DNA from 2 places in the Paenibacillus sp. Y301 genome. Region 1 is predicted to be linked to the other one. Evidence: predicted binding sites of a transcription regulator. Region 1 holds the regulator's gene; the other holds the start of a gene.

What was found. The regulator NrdR, encoded in region 1, represses ribonucleotide reductase genes. The targets are predictions, from matches to a motif close to AACACNATATATNGTGTT.
Region 2: AC1D69_RS07770 (adenosylcobalamin-dependent ribonucleoside-diphosphate reductase) is a predicted target of NrdR. The motif match lies at 6,771-6,788, and genes of this name have one in related genera.

Annotation. Positions count from the first base shown of each region.
Region 1 covers NZ_JCAIUL010000003.1:111,577-120,125, reverse strand. Annotated here, with positions in the region: gene AC1D69_RS06965 (ATP-binding protein) at 1-404, opposite strand, end outside; gene AC1D69_RS06960 (NHL domain-containing protein) at 534-4,307, shown strand; gene AC1D69_RS06955 (zinc-binding dehydrogenase) at 4,661-4,828, opposite strand; gene AC1D69_RS06950 (zinc-binding dehydrogenase) at 4,825-5,010, opposite strand; gene AC1D69_RS06945 (alcohol dehydrogenase catalytic domain-containing protein) at 4,988-5,281, opposite strand; tRNA gene AC1D69_RS06940 (tRNA-Ala) at 5,500-5,572, opposite strand; gene nrdR (transcriptional regulator NrdR) at 5,633-6,100, opposite strand; gene AC1D69_RS06930 (alpha/beta-type small acid-soluble spore protein) at 6,236-6,454, shown strand; gene AC1D69_RS06925 (lytic transglycosylase domain-containing protein) at 6,519-7,082, opposite strand; gene coaE (dephospho-CoA kinase) at 7,079-7,675, opposite strand; gene ytaF (sporulation membrane protein YtaF) at 7,685-8,368, opposite strand; gene mutM (DNA-formamidopyrimidine glycosylase) at 8,484-8,549, opposite strand, start outside.
Region 2 covers NZ_JCAIUL010000003.1:274,731-283,279, forward strand. Annotated here, with positions in the region: gene AC1D69_RS07735 (N-acetylmuramoyl-L-alanine amidase) at 1-89, opposite strand, end outside; gene hflK (FtsH protease activity modulator HflK) at 277-1,323, shown strand; gene hflC (protease modulator HflC) at 1,320-2,183, shown strand; gene AC1D69_RS07750 (YqzE family protein) at 2,343-2,564, shown strand; gene AC1D69_RS07755 (hypothetical protein) at 2,641-3,666, opposite strand; gene AC1D69_RS07760 (YqhG family protein) at 3,804-4,739, opposite strand; gene AC1D69_RS07765 (DEAD/DEAH box helicase) at 4,741-6,483, opposite strand; gene AC1D69_RS07770 (adenosylcobalamin-dependent ribonucleoside-diphosphate reductase) at 6,849-8,549, shown strand, end outside.

The sequences.
Region 1 (8,549 bases):
CTTAGCCACCAATCTAGCTCGCTGAGTTCTTCGTAAGTATCGATCACTACAACGAGATGAATATTTCCCGCCATCTTATTTAACCCGTCCAGACATTCCTCGATCGGACGTTGCCTGTTCTTGCCTGCAGGTATCTGAAGCAACGCGATAATCTTTTCACATATTCCTTGAGGCGTATGGGTGAAGTCATTGCTATCGAGCAGTAGGAACGGAACGTGATGGAATTCGGCTAATCTACGATATTCGTCCAATAGAAAGCTTTTTCCGATGCCACCCGTTCCGTATACATTAAGGATCTTGTCATGAGGATACTCCTGTGTCAGAAAGTTGATGAACAGGTCCTTCTCTCGTTCACGGCCGACAAAAAGGCGACTTTCCATCCGCTTGATCCGATTCTCGTTCATCTCTCAACCTACCTTTCGTTTGGGGAAATGTATACCTAAGTATACTATAAATTCCATTTAGACATTGATAGTATTGGAAATATAACGAATGCTGTGACTTACAAAATCGATAATGGGAGAAGTGTGAGAATGAAAGAGTTAAAAAGAGGTATGGTGGTGTTCCTTTCAATATTATTACTCGTAAGCAGTTTGGCTCCGATAGGAAATAGAGTTCATGCCGCAACGACGAAGGGATTCATTGATACGGTGGTCGGAGTAGGTACAAAAGGATATTCAGGAGATGGCGGGCAGGCTTTAAATGCAAAGTTAAATCAACCCATGGGGATAGCGATCGATAACCTAGGAAACCTCTATCTCGCAGACTCAGCTAATAGCGTTATCAGGAGGGTTGACTTAGCGGGGAATATTAGCACCGTTGCGGGGATAGGTTCTTCTTTTGCATACTCCGGGGACGGAGGGTTAGCTACGTATGCAAAACTTAGCAGTCCTAGAGGAATAACGTTCGACAATAACGGCAATTTGTATATTGCAGATAGAGATAACCATCGGATCCGAAAGGTTGATCTAAACGGAATTATCACTACCGTAGCAGGTACGGGTACAGCCAGATATTCAGGAGATGGTGGGTTAGCCACATCTGCTTCATTAAATACCCCCGTGGCAGTCACATTCGACGGTAAGGGGAACTTATTAATCGCAGATAGAGGCAATCATTGTATCCGGGTGGTTGATCCAGTGACGGGAATAATCACTACCATAGCAGGTACGGGTAAAGCTGGATTATCGGGAGACGGAGGACTAGCTACTTCCGCACGACTACATAGTCCAATAGGAATTACCGTAGATAGCGCCGGATTTTTGTATATAGCGGACAATGGGAATGGACGTATCCGGACAATTGACCCATTGACGGGAAACATTATTACCATGATATCAAAATTAAAATCACCTAGTGAAATAGCTGTAGATAGTGCAGGGAATTTGTATTTCGAAGATTTGGATGACCATACAATCCGTAAAGTAGAGAAGGAGACAGGGAACCTCAGCATCATAGCGGGAATGGAAACCAACGGATATTCGGGGGATGGTGGCTTAGCTACGTCTGCGCTATTGGATGACCCCATGGGGTTATCCATCGACAACGTCGGTAATCTATATTTTCCGGAACGCAGGAATCATCTAATTCGGAAGGTGACATTCGCAGCAGCACCTTCAGCACCCACCCATCTAACCGCAACGGCAGGAACCGCCAAAGTGACGCTGAACTGGGACCCTGTAAACGGAGTCGATGAATATAAAATATTCAGAAGCACTGACGGAACTACCCGTTCGGAAATGGCTTCCGTAACCGGATCTGTAAATAGCTATGAGGCGGCCGGATTATCACATGGAACGACGTACTACTTTACAGTTAAGGCGTCGGCTCCCGGTGGCGATAGCGGAGTCTCCAACGAAGCGAGCGCAACGACAATTGCGCAAGCGGCAACACCTTTGCCCATTCCGTTCGGAGGTTCCGTAGCCTATGGGACCCTAGTGACGCTTAACGCAACCGATCCAGGAACGAGTATCTATTACACGATAGATGGCAGTGTGCCAAGCGTTAGCAGTACACCCTATCGTTCGCCGATTGACGTGACTAGCGATATGACGATTAAAGCCATTGCGGTGAAATCCGGTGTGGTTGATAGCGAAATCATGAGTGAAAGCTATACGATCCTAGTTCCGCAACTTAGCCCGGCTGCCGTTAATTTTGATAAGAAAACTTCCTCCCAAGGGGACGTTGCTACGAACTTAACTTGGAACGGCTATACGCTCGATAGTATATCTCTTAAAGGAACGGAACTCGTTGAAGACACCGATTACAGTGTGAATGGTAACGAGGTAACGATTAGGAAATCGTTCTTAGCCGGTCAAACGATTGGAACGAAGCCCCTCCTCTTCACATTCGTCGGAGGAAAGACGCTAACACTTATGATCGACGTCAGCGACACGACGCCTGTGCCGGGAGCCCCATTCTTGATGCCTGCCATTCCCGGGGACACGCAGGCAAGCTTAGAATGGAGCCCCGTGGACGGTTCGTCGGAGTATATTATCTATCAATCTGAAAATTCCACAACGATTGGAGCTGAAATCGCTTCAGTCAGCGGGTCGGTCTATGGCTATATGGCGAACGGATTAACAAACGGAATGACTTATTACTTTACGGTTAAGGGAACGAATTACAAAGGAGACAGTCCTCTCTCCAATACCGTGAGCGCTACACCGTTTACGGTGCCAGATTCACCAATAATCGTTACGGCAACAGCGGGCAACGGAGAGGCATCCGTCCATTTCACACCTCCTTCGTATGACGGGGGTCGTCCGATTACGAACTATGAGGCGACTGCTTGGCCTGGCGGTAAAACTGTAGCAGGGAGCTCCAGCCCGCTCAAAGTCACGGGGTTAACGAACGGTACGTCCTATTCGTTCACCGTAAAGGCGGTTAATCTCGCAGGGAGTGGCGCGGCTTCAGAGGCTTCGAGTTACGTGACACCAAGTGCACCACCAATTACACTGCCGACTGGGCCTCCGACAGTGTCACCAAGTATATCCCCAAGCGTTACGTCATCGGTTCAGACCGAATCGGCGATGCCGACGACTGGTGTGGTAGTATTCATCAACAACATCGAGGCGAAAGCTGGAACAGCAACCGTGAATAAGACGAACAGAAATGACCAGGACAATACATCTATCGTGCTGGTTCAATCCAAGCTGGAAGAGCAAATTACGGGAGCTAAACGTGGGTCGGTTATCACTATTAAAGTTGATTCCCCTTCCGATGTTACTACCGTAGAACTAAGTGGGCCAACACTTCAATACCTGGCACAACATCATGTTATTGTGGATATTCGGACCAAGGATGCTACCTATCGATTGCCTGTCGAACAGCTCGACATTCAGTCGCTGATTGGATCATCTGGAGAATCATCCAGTTTACAAGGGCTTAGAGTTCAGCTTGAAATCGCCAAACCAACAGTGGACACGATGAGGATCGTCAATAACGCTGCGGATCAAGGCGGGTTTGCCCTTATCGTTCCTCCGGTAAACTTTGCCGTGAGGGCGATCTACGACAGTACCGAGAAGGAAGTAACCAAGTTCGGCACGTATATGGAGCGAACGATCGCGCTTCCGGATGGCACAGATTCAAACCAAGTTACGACTGCAATCGTCGTAGAACCTGATGGAACGATCCGTCATGTGCCCACCACGTTTATAACGCTTGATGGCAAGGTCTACGCAAATATATACAGCCTAACGAACAGCACCTATGCCGTCGTTCGGCATTCGATCACCTTCAACGACGTAACCGCTCACTGGGCTAAGGATGCCGTGAACGACCTAGGCTCACGCATGGTTGTTAGCGGTGATGCTAATGGTCTGTTCCACCCTGAACGAAACATTACCCGTGCGGAGTTCGCCGCAATACTTGTTCGAGCCTTGGGAATGAACGAGGATAACGGCGTTACATCGCCTTTCTCGGATATGAATTCGGGGGCATGGTTCAGTGGAGCCGTTCATTCAGCACACACCTATCATCTGATCAACGGCTTTGAGGATGGGACCTTCCACCCTAAGGACAACATTACGCGGGAGCAAGCGATGATGATCATCGCGAACGCGATGAAACTGACCGGCCTGAATGAACAGCATCCTTCTTCTCAAGCGGAGAATGAACTACTCGAGTCTTTCGCGGATGAGGATAGCATAGGCGTCTGGGCAAGAAGTGGCATCGCAACTGGCATACAAGCCGGAATCATCTCTGGTCGCGCTGATAAGAAACTCGCACCGAAATCTTTCATAACGAGAGCGGAAGCCGCCGTGATTGTACAGAAGCTACTTCAGAGATCTGAGCTAATTGAATAATTATCTGGAGTAGTATTCCAAACGTATGCTACTGGATCGGCCTTGGGCACTTGGTCTTATACCCAGGGGGAATGGAAGCTAACCTCTCTCATTGGAACTATCTTTCCGCTTTTAGCTTTGGTTTATTTCTTCACCGAGAAAAGAACAATTAAGGCAGATACGAATTTAAGAACGCTAGGACAATAAGTTCATTCCCTGAGATTAGGCTAAACAACACAAAACCACGTCCTATGGGCGTGGTTGATTTTTATGAATGAATATAGCTTTTAGGGCAGTATAACCAACCACTCCGTGCTCCCTGCCGAGCTAAGCTAAGCCCAGTAATAAATCTTAATTCACTTTGTAGCAAGGTTTCACCTAGATTGTAAAGTCTTGTTCGTATGTTCCCAGGTTATAATGACTTTTCCTTGAGTATATCCTTCTTCTAAGTATTGGATAGCTTCCTTTACTTCACTCGATTTGTAATATCTGTCCATGACCGGTGTTACTTCTCCAGCTTCTAGAAACTTTTGCATCGTCATAAGATCCCCCTTGCTCTGCAATCCGACAATAACGAGGGCCCCCTGGGGCTCAGTACACGTCTGCAGTTTAAGGGCGACCGGTTTCCTACCGTATCGATGATTAGATCATAATGACTTTCACTTTGAGTAAATTCCTCTTGAGTATAATCGATGACATGATCAGCGGCGTATGATTGAACCATCTTTAACATTCCTCGTGCTACACACGCCGGTCACGTTCGCTCCTAAGGATTTGGCTATCTGCACGGCGAAGGTGCACACACCGAATACGTCATCTCCCGGTTGAAACTCCTTCACATTCTTGCCCACCGCTTCAATCCGACCCGCTACATCTGTTCCTATAGCACTGCTCTTTGGTCTGCGCAGCCCTAACTGCGTACGTATGATATAGGGCTTGCCTCTCATGAAATGCCAGTCTAATGGGTTTACGGATACCGCATGAACTTTGACCAATACTTCATTGTCCTTGGGAATAGGTTTTGCTACTTACTCAATATGCAAGTAGTATATCTACTGCACGGTTTTGAATTACAACTACTAAAGTATTGTTTTTGCACAGTGTTATCGTATTAGGGCGGACATCCATTCATCATTTTGAGAATAGGAGGACATATTGATTAAGTTGACATAACAAAAAAACGGCACATCTGCCGTTTCTGATTTAAAATATATGGAGCCTAGGGGGATCGAACCCCTGACCTCATCGCTGCCAGCGATGCGCTCTCCCAGCTGAGCTAAGGCCCCGTATGACTAACAACATTCACTAATTTATCAAATAATGAATGTCGTGTCAATGGTTATTTCCTATTCCCTAGATGTACTCTTGGAGAGGAGATTCTTCAATTCCTTCATAAACATATTAATGTCCTTGAACTGGCGATATACCGAAGCAAACCTTACGTACGCTACTTCGTCAACCCGATATAATTCTTCCATCACTATCTCACCAATCTGCTGACTGTCTACTTCTGTTATAGCCGTATCCCTTAGAGCTTTTTCAACCTCTGAGACGATCATATCGAATTGTTCCACAGACACAGGACGTTTCTCGCATGCTCTAATCAATCCACGCATGACCTTATCACGACTGAATTCTTCACGATTACCATTCTTCTTAATCACAATCAAAGGTGCTTCCTCTACCATTTCAAACGTTGTGAATCTCCGGCTACATTGTTCACATTCACGCCTGCGGCGTATCGATTTATTCTCATTAGCTGGGCGTGAATCCAGTACCTTAGTTCCCGCATAGCTACAATATGGGCATTTCATTATGTTAGCACTTCCCTTTTCACATGAGATTTCTTGAGTAAAATTATCTCCATAAAAATTTCCATATAAATTTAGTTATGAAGATTGCTATTATGACACATAATACTTTTACCAACAGACAGGAGGTGAACGACAATGGCAAACAACAACAGTTCAAATAACTTAGTTGTAACTAAAGCAATAGGTGCCCTAGAACAAATGAAATATGAAATCGCTCAGGAACTTGGAATCAGCATTCCTCAAGATGGATACCAAGGTAACATGACTTCTTACGAGAACGGTTCAATCGGGGGATATATCACTAAACGATTGGTTACTCTTGCAGAACAGCAATTAGCTGGTCAGTTCAGCTAAATTGATTGAATAATGGAGTGTTGGACCGGCGAGAGCTGGACCAGCACTCTTTTTATTCATGACCTTAGAATTCATCGTAAATATCTGTGTACTGATTGTAATAATACACAACGCGCTGAACATAATGTCTAGTTTCGCCGAAAGGAATACTTTTTACCGTGTCATATTGCCCGTCCCAGACCTCTTTGTCGATCCAACTCTTCACTTTGCCAGGTCCAGCATTATAAGCAGCTATCGCAGCGATGTTATTCCCATCGAACTGTTCTAATAACCAAGATACATACCACGTTCCAATACCAATATTCTCATTTGTCTCATGCTTGATATGATACATCGTCACTTCAGGTATTTTCGCCTTCTCCATTGCCCATTTAGCGGTATCCGGCATTAATTGCATAATCCCCAGCGCACCTTTTTTCGATTCCTTACCCGGCTTGAAATTAGTCTCTACTCGGATAATTGAGGCAATAAGAAAAGGATCGACATCGTATTCCTCTGCTTGTGATTGAATCTCTTCTTTGTAATGAATAGGATAAAACCATGACATCCAATTACTATTGAAAAATAACACCACTACGAATGTTAAAAACAGAAGTAAGAGCACTCTTTTCTTACGAAAAAATGTCATAACGACCTCAACTGCAGCCAATATTTATCCAACTGTTGTTCGGTTACAGCCAATGTCTGACTGTTATCAATAACTTGATCTGCTAAAGATCTCTTTACCTCGATATCCATCTGTGACTGAAGCCTCGCCTCTGCTTGTCCATCCGATAATAAATCTCTACTCATCAGACGTTCCTTCTGTATATGACGTGGTGCATAGACTACCCATACTTGTTCGAATATGGATTCAAGTCCTGACTCATACAATAGTGGAATATCTGCCACCACAAGACGTTCAGGATAAGTTGTCTCAAGCTCCAACATTTGTTTTCTAATCTCTTTGCGAATTTCTGGGTGACTGATACTATTTAAAGTTTCAAGGGCTTTTTTATCGCCAAAAACAATACTGCCAAGCTTCTTACGGTCTAACGTACCGTCCTCATGCAATATACCTTGTCCAAAAGACGTAGTAACGGCAGCAAGAACAGGGTTGCCTGGGAGCATAACATCCCGAGCAATAGCATCCGCATCAACAAGCAAAGCTCCCTTCTTGACTAGAAGGGAGGATACTGTACTCTTACCTGTTGCGATACCCCCGGTTAATCCTATATTCATGATTTCACCTCATAACAGCTTCATTATTCCCATTATTATTAACATTAACGCGGGTAGTGCCGTCATATGTCGCGTCCATGATTTTGTAGCAAAACGAAATCCTGCATTCATACCCATAACCAGAAAACTTCCGCTAAATAAAGCGATTACTAATGAAGTTGATAATGGTGAGAACCCCAACAGAGCGGCCCCTAGACCAGCACCAAATGCATCTAAAGATAATGCAATACCTAACCACATAGCCTCATACCCAGAGATGCTTCCCGATTTATCCACATCAGCCGACGAAGGGGTACGCAATATTTGAATAACAAGACCAAACTTACGAATCTCTAAAGAGAATACTTGTCGTTCCATCGGAGGATGGGGTGACTTTTCTATTTTTTTTGCTTTAACAGGTTCCAGTACTTGATCCTTTTCTTTCTGAACAAGCATTTGAATCAATGACCACATTCCCATAACGATCAGAATAATAGCACCAACTACTGAAGCAATAACAGGAGATACAAAATGCGCAAGCAGCACCCCCACCTGCATTGAAATCCCAATGACAACACCCGAAAGTGCTGAAATAATCGCAATGGATAGTAAAGGGATTTTCACTTGCCTTAACCCATATGTAATCCCTACTCCAAAACTATCCAAACTCACAGCAAAAGCCAGCAACGTCAGTGCAAGAATGTGACTGAGCACCCTGTTCCCTCCTATCTGACAGCGGAAATGATCAAGAGTCTAATCAGAAACGATCCGCTTACAGTCGATACGTTCTCCTTATTATATGGAGGGAAAATCAAGGGGTGCACATTCTTTATTCGTTTACGTTATTCATGGGTTGGCATCTTGGACAGTAATGAGTTCCTCTTCCGCCCACAAC
Region 2 (8,549 bases), 160 kb from region 1:
AAAGGGCTTAAATGGAATAGAGAACAGATAAGTTGACTCATAACTAAGATGGAGATGAGTAGGTATTTCTTCCTTGGGTATGTGATCATGAAGTGATGTGCCTCCCGGTTGAATTAAGCTAATTTGGTAAAAGCAATTAAAAGTTAGAATGTACAAAAATGGGAAAAAAATTCATCTGAATGTTATTTAATTTAATTGGTAACCTTTTCCTCAGTCTTACGTAATACCTTCTATAATGAGTAGTCGTTCTAGAGGGGAGAGATTATATTGAGTTTCATGGAACCAGATAACAACCCACAAGCTAATCGCAACAAAGGGTTTAAGTTCTCGGATTTAAAGCCGGGAGTCATTAAAAAAGTCGTTATTGGTATTGCAGTAGTGATCCTAATCTTTGTAGGTTCAACCTCGTTCTATACGGTACAAGAGCAAGAGCGTGCAGCCATACTGACATTTGGTAAGTATTCAAATGAGGCGAAGGCAGGATTACATTTTAAATGGCCTAATCCCATCCAACAGGTTATTACCGTACCGGCGGAACTGACGCAACGAATTCATATCGGTTATCGTCAAGAGAATGGTCAGAGTGTTCCCGTTGAAGAAGAAGCGATGATGATTACTGGGGATGAGAATATCGTCTCAGCGGACGCAGTCGTGCAATGGAAAATAAGCAATATTGAAGATTTCCTGTTCAATATCGATGACCCAGAGACATTCCTACGTAATGCCGCAGTCTCCTCTATACGTTCGGTCATCGGATCAGAGAAATTAGACTATGCCATTACAGATGGTAAGACTGTTATTCAAGACAAGGTTAGAATTCAGTTATTAGAACTTCAGAAGAAATACCAAACGGGTATTCAGATTATCGATATTAAATTCCAGGATATTGAACCACCCAGTGGGCAGGTATCCGAAGCTTTCCGTGAAGTAACCAATGCTAGGGAAGAGAAAAATACGAAGATCAATAATGCCGTGAAATATGAGAATGACATCATTCCGAAAGCTCGTGGTGAAGCACAGGCTCTTCTTGAAAATGCTGAAGGTGAGAAAAAGTCGCGGATCTTGAATGCACAAGGTGATGTAGCTCAATTTAATGCCATTTATGAAGAGTATAAGAAGAGTTCAAGTGTTACCGAAAGTCGACTGATATTAGAGACGTTAGAGAAAATTTTACCTAATGCCCAGATTATTATTACGAACTCTAACAGCGATACGGTTAATTATCTACCCTTAAATGAACTGCTTAGTGGTTCAAAAAGTGTAACAACTCCAACCACCAGTTCAGCTACAACAACGGCTCCAGCAGGAGGTAACGGACAATGAAAAATAAATGGATAGCATTTATTTCTATCGTACTCCTAGTCATTTTGGGATTTGGGTCGATGTACATCGTTAAGGAAGGAGAGTATAAAGTTGTTCTAAGATTTGGTGAAGCGATGAGAGCTGTAGAAGAACCGGGATTGAAGTTCAAGATTCCATTTATCGAGAATGTATCCATGCTACCCAAATATCAGATGACATATGATAGCAGTCCTACGACAATTCTTACGAAGGATCAGAAGCCTATTGTGGTGGATAATTATACCGTTTGGCGTATTAAGAATGCTTCCCAATTCTTAAAAACGGTTCAAACCGTTAGTGGCGGTGTTTCACGAATAGATGAAGCTGTATATAACTCTGTTCGTCGTAAGTTATCTGAAGTGAATTATGAGAATATCATCAGCGAAGAAACAGAACGTGGCAACATCAATGATGAGATCACAAAGGATGTTATTGATGCATTAACGCGTGATGATTATGGTATTGAGATTATTGATGTACGCATTAAGCGTACGGATTTACCGGAGGAAAATAAACAAAGTGTATATAATCGAATGATTTCGGACCGGCAATCCATTGCAGCTCGTTATTTATCCGAAGGGGATGAGGAATCACGAAAAAGAACGTCTAAGGCAGATCGTACATCGACTGAGCTTCTTGCCCAAGCGGAAGCCGATGCTAAGAAGATCATTGCCGAAGGTGAGGGAGAAGCAGCCAAAATCTACAATCTTGCTTATGGCAAAGATCCCAAATTCTATAGTCTATATCGGACATTAGAGAGCTATGTGACGACCTTGAAGAATGAACCTGTTATCATGATCCCGATTGATTCACCTTATGCCAAAGTTTTATTAGGTCAGTAATAACCATGAACCGCGTGCTAGCCGTGTATCGGTTAGCACGCGGTTTGTTGTGTATTTATATCATTCGTTGGAAGTTTAATTTCGCGCGAAACTGCGCAAGCTATAGATAAGGTTACCTTACACATCTTACTAATCACAAGATAGAGGGGATGAACGGTTATGGGTGATGAACTGAAATTAGTGAAATACATTACAGAGCAAGTAGTGACATACATTGAAACGCCACGAGAAGAACGGCATACAACTGTAAAAGAACCCTGGACGACGAAATGGTTCGGTATGATTCCGATTAGTCTTAGCTTGTGGAGAACAAATACACGTTCAGCCATTGAAGATTCATGGCAAGAGGAAAGTCATAAAGAGCAAGAACATGTGAATTAGCTAGAACATAAGAAGGGACTATCCCAGAAGTCAATGTAGTTTGACAATTGGGATAGTCCCTTCTTTCTTGTGTTTATTATTTCGTTGCAGTAGAAAAAGCATGGAATTCACCTTGAGCTCGTAGGACGGATAGAGGGAGGTAACGCTGCCCACTAAGACCTGTCCCTGCATATATGGTCTGTTCTGAAACACCTTGATTCGAATGCCACTTCTGAAAGCCTGATATGGCAAAGGGTCCTCCATACTCATCATTACGGTTAGGTGAGGTGAAAATTAAGGAGTTGTGTTGATTGATGTAAGATTCAAACTCTTGGTCCGAATACACAGCTAACTTAGGTGATGTAATCCACATTAGATTCTTTAATGGGTCTCTCTGTCCTTTTCGCAATATCGCTTGCGAGGAAGTGTAAGAGGCATCCGTTATAGAGAAATGGGCGCCACTTAGCCCAGTGTTCTGCATACTGAGTTTCTTCCAGTGTGATTCATCCCATGGTAGAACCTCCATAGTTAGTGCGTTCAGGTATAATGTTTCCTGCTGTCCATATGACACTTTCCATAAGGGCAGAAGTGGAGAGTATAGAGGTTCAATGGTGATTGGATGTAAGGTCTTTTTAGAAGAAGAAGATGATATGAGTTCTAACTGCTCCAGGGTCTGGTGCAGTGATGTTACATGATAGGGTACGGATGCAGAAGTTCCATATTCGCTGAGAGCATATTCCTCAGAATCCGTGTCTTTTGCTGTGAGAATAAGATATCCAAGCTCTTTATCATCCTTAGATACCGTTACGAGCCAACTATGTGTACCAGGACCGAGTGGGAAATATTGAAGCTCAGAATGGGCCCACGACGTAAATACTTGTTGCTCAGAGAGTTGTTGCACGATGGTCTCGGAGAATGTCTTTAATAGCGTAGGAGCAGGATTCAGAAGACTCTGATCCATGGAAAGTGCCCCATCTTTGGATAGTTCAACGATAGTCGGACTAGGACTCGATATGGAATTGTCAGCTGCAGATACAGGTGCAAAGGCTTGAATAGCTGGCATTAACATGTGAAGACTAAGTAGGACGATAATCATTTTAGAGGTTGAAGGCAAGGATTTCATACAATCCACCTTTCTATATAGGTAACTTATTACAGTGTAACGGACAAGCTTTAAAAAGAGTGTTACAAACTGTCACGAGGACCCTCGAAAGAGAGGGCTTTTTTTGCCCTCTTTTAGCGATGAAGGTCATACTAAGCCTATTGGATTGGTCTAAGGTGAAATAGACCGCAGGTTATGGCGGATATTTTCACTTTCGGCTCGTATTGCCATGTCATTTCACTGCGTCTGCAAGTATATTGCTCACGGATATGATCATTCTGCTCTTCTTCAGGTTCATTCATCATATTCTCATAATACGCATCGATAATCGCGAGCTCGTCCTTTAATCGTTCTTGAGCTTGATCTGCCCATTGATAATCAAGCTGGTTAAGCTTAGATGTTAGGCTGGATTGTAATATCTCAGCAGCTTTAGTCACGGATAACTCTGCGGGATTGATGTGAACGTTCTCTGGAAGTCTAGGACTTAGATTCTTTCCTACCAATAAGTGGCGAAAGTCATCGGTAATTTCTCCACTCAATAATGAAATGCCCATGAAATGAAGTTCTTCCTTCTTCACATCACAAGTCATTTCTACTTTGAAACAAACAGCGAGCCAAGGTTCATAGGCAGCAGAGAACAAAGCTCGGCGTTGAAGGTCACCGGGTTGTTCAAATAAGTAAACATAGGAGCCATCTTGGCGAGCAGCATCCCATATTTGTTGAAGTCTCCGACTACCATAACTCACATCTTCACGTTGGATTCGTCCAGGACCAATTCGGGGTGCCGTAGGCGTTACTCCGAAATAACGAGACAGGATGCTGTCTTGCGGTCCACCATTGGGAGCTGGATTGACCGGCACATCTGGAACTGTGTAACGTTCAGGATCAAATACAAAGGTGAAGGACAGAGTCTCAGGTTCAACTCCCGTCCGTTCGACAAATCCCCAATAATAAGGGCGATTCGTTAATTGCTTATCCGCTTGGGGGGACAGCTTCGCCGTGATATGGAAGGGAGACTTCTCGATGACTTGACAGTCGGTTACCTCTAAATAAGTCATGACATGTTGTTGTACTTGATCTGGGGACATACTCATTTCAGGCTTCTTCCTCTCTTACGACCTCGACTTCATCTTCGACTTGTCTCTTTACTTCATCTAATGACTGTCCTAACGAATTCACTTTTTGACGGATTTCCTCATCCGACTGTGACTCTAATACGATCTTATATAAGCTCTTCTCTAGAGATTCTTTCTTTTCGAAACGTTCTAGTATGACATCTAATCCACCAATGACCATTTCGAACATATTAATTTTTTCGTGTAGCAGATTTAGAATATGTTCTTCAATCGTACCGGTGGTAGATAAATTGAATATCTTCACATCATTCTGTTGACCCAATCGGTGGATTCTCCCAATTCGTTGCTCTACACGCATAGGGTTCCAGGGTAAGTCGAAGTTGATCATGTTATGGCAGAACTGTAGATTAATACCTTCGCCGCCGGCTTCCGTCGCAATCATGACTTGCACACGACCGCGGAATAAATCCATCATCCAGTCTTTTTTGCCACGGTTCATCCCCCCACGATAAGGAACACAAGAAATCCCATTGGCACGAAAATACTGTAATAAATACTCTTGTGTGGCACGGTATTCCGTAAATACAATGACTTTTTCGTCCATTTCGCGAATGAGCTCTATCGTTTTTTCCGCTTTGGTGTTGGCCTTAATTTCTTTGATCATATAGACAAGATCCCAGATCTTAGCTCGTTGAGGAGAATCCTCAGCCATTTTTTTGGTCAAGTTAACCAATGTAACGAATACAGCATCACGACTGCTACAGACTTCGCGTTGAAGCGTAACTAGCGATAGCATACTGCTTAGATTACCTCCTGCAACCTGATACTGATCTTTGACATATGAAGTTACCCCATCATATAGTGCTTGTTCTTCAGGGGATAGTTGCAGATTAACGTTCCGAACAGTCCGCTTGGTGAAAATAGTAGGTCCTTCTCCACGGCGATTTCGAATCATGATCTTTGAAAGTTCATCCTTTAATTGCCCTTCATTCTTAGCTATACGCTTATCAACAACAAAGTTCGATGAGAACTCTCCTTGTTTCCCTAGTTGCCCCGGTTTCAGAAGTGTAATCAGGTTAAACAACTCCCCGAGATCATTCTGAACAGGTGTTGCTGTGAGTAGAAGACAGTATTTCTTACGTAATTTTTGAATGAACTGGTAATTGGATGTTTTCTTATTCTTGAGTTTGTGAGCTTCATCAATGATCAGCATGTCGTATTCTTGGTCTAACAAAATATCTTTATGTGGATCTCTCTTCGCTGTATCGATGGACGCAACAACGATATCTGAACCCCAGGAATAGGCCTTTTTCTGTGCGATGGCAGGAACACCAAATTTACTATTCAACTCACGAACCCACTGGAGCACGAGAGAGGCAGGTACGAGAATGAGTACTTTAGAGACAAGTCCACGAATGATATATTCTTTAAGAATAAGTCCGGCTTCTATCGTCTTCCCAAGACCTACTTCATCAGCCAAAATAGCTCTCCCGGACATTTCAAACAACACTCTACGAGCCGTATCAATTTGATGGGGAAGAGGCGTTAGATCCTGCAGATATTTAACACATTGTAATTCATCAAAGCTGGTAACCAAGCGAGACTCTTCACCCTGAATAGCCATCTGGAACAATCGCCAATCGCCCCATGGCCCTCCTTTATCAAGACGGTTCTCCAGATTCTCAAGCCAGCTGTTGTCTATTTCTAGTGGAATGGGTAGAGCGTGTGCTGTCTTCATATGTTGAATGGATGGAGAATTCATGGTTCAGCCCTCCTTATTAGAATCTTGTAAAGTGTAGTATGCACGGAAGTTGTTAAGTTCATAACTATAGATATCCATAGGTTGTTCATATTTTAACTTCATGGTAGCCATGAATCCCTAGCGCTGTATGAGTTTGAGTGAATTTTCAATGTTTTTTCTTAATCTATGGGTAAAAAAATGAGAAAATTGAAGAAAACTGAAGATAGTCTAACATGGATGGGCTTTCTTGCCTTAAATTTCGCTAATGAAAGATAGAGTACCAAGATGTAGTGTAGTATAATGGTATGAGTACAATATATTGAGGAATATCGGTCTTGGTTATCCTTATTAAGTTTTTATAGCAATATATTAGGAGGGTGTTTTTTTTGAGTGATTTACAGCGTACAAGTCGATTAGAGGGCTTAAGTGAGAAAATATTTCTAGATAGATATGCTTGGAAAGATGCGGATAGTAATAACGCCAAGGTAGGCGATGTTGTTCTTGTCTTGACGAAGGATGATCCAAAGTTCCCTACAAAAGAAGTGGGGGAAATTGTAAAACGTGAAGGTAGAATTGCAACCGTAAAAACACGGAGCGGAGAGCTCGTTGAGTCAGACATAGATAAACTTACATTAAATATTGAGAAGACTCCTGAAGAGATGTGGGACCGTTTAGCACAGGCGATGTCAAGAGCAGAGGCAACACCTGAACTTCAAGCTGAATGGGAAGACAAGTTCCGTTATCTATTGGATGATTGGAAGCTGGTACCGGGAGGAAGAATTGCTGCAGGTGCGGGTGCGAGTGAAGAGTTAACACTGTTTAACTGTTATGTGATACCTTCTCCGCAAGATAGTCGTGGTGGCATTATGAAGACCCTATCTGAAATGACGGAGATTATGGCGCGTGGTGGTGGCGTAGGGATTAATTTATCTTCTCTTCGTCCGCACAGAGCTATTGTTAGAGGTGTGAATGGTTCTTCAAGCGGTGCAGTATCTTGGGGAGGGTTATTTAGTTATACAACAGGCTTAATTGAACAAGGCGGAAGCCGACGTGGCGCGCTGATGTTGATGATTAATGATTGGCACCCCGACGTTCTAGATTTCATTACCGTGAAACAGACCATGGGACAGGTGACGAATGCGAATCTCTCTGTGTGTGTGAGTAATGGATTCATGAAGGCGGTTAAGGAAGATTTAGATTGGGAATTGGTATTTCCAGACACTACGGAGCCTGACTACAATGAAGTATGGGATGGCGATCTAGAGAAATGGAAGATAGCAGGTCGTAAAGTTATTCCTTATCGTACGGTGAAAGCACGTGAAATATGGAATACGATCATTGAAGCAGCATGGAAATCTGCCGAACCTGGTGTTGTCTTCATGGAACACTATAATGATATGTCGAATAGTTGGTACTTTAATCCGATTATTTGTACGAACCCTTGTGGTGAGCAAGGTCTACCGGCTTGGGGAGTATGTAATTTATCTGCGATTAATTTATCCAAGTTCTACGATGAAGAGAAACATGATGTAAATTGGGACGACCTAGCAACAACGACCCATTATTCAGTACGCTTCTTGGATAATGTTATTAATACAACACCTTATCACTTTGATGAGAATGAGAAGAACCAGAAGAATGAACGACGTGTAGGTCTGGGTACGATGGGCCTTGCAGAGTTAATGATTAAGTTAAACATACGTTATGGTAGTCCAGAATCTTTAGTTTTCTTAGATAAAATCTATGGATTTATGGCTCGTGAAGCTTATTTGGCGTCAGCGGATATTGCGGCTGAGAAAGGTTCTTTCCCAGCATTTGATGCGGAGAAATACCTACAGAGCGGATTTATGCGTAATATGACAGAGGAGTTCCCAGAAGTAGGGGAAGCTATTAAAAACAAGGGAATGCGTAACGTTACCGTGATTACCCAAGCTCCTACAGGCAGTACAGGAACGATGGTTGGTACATCAACGGGTATTGAACCGTACTTTGCTTTCAAATATTTCCGTCAGAGCCGCTTAGGTTACGATGAGCAATTCGTGCCGATCGCGCAAGAATGGCTTGAAGCACATCCTGGTCAAGCCTTG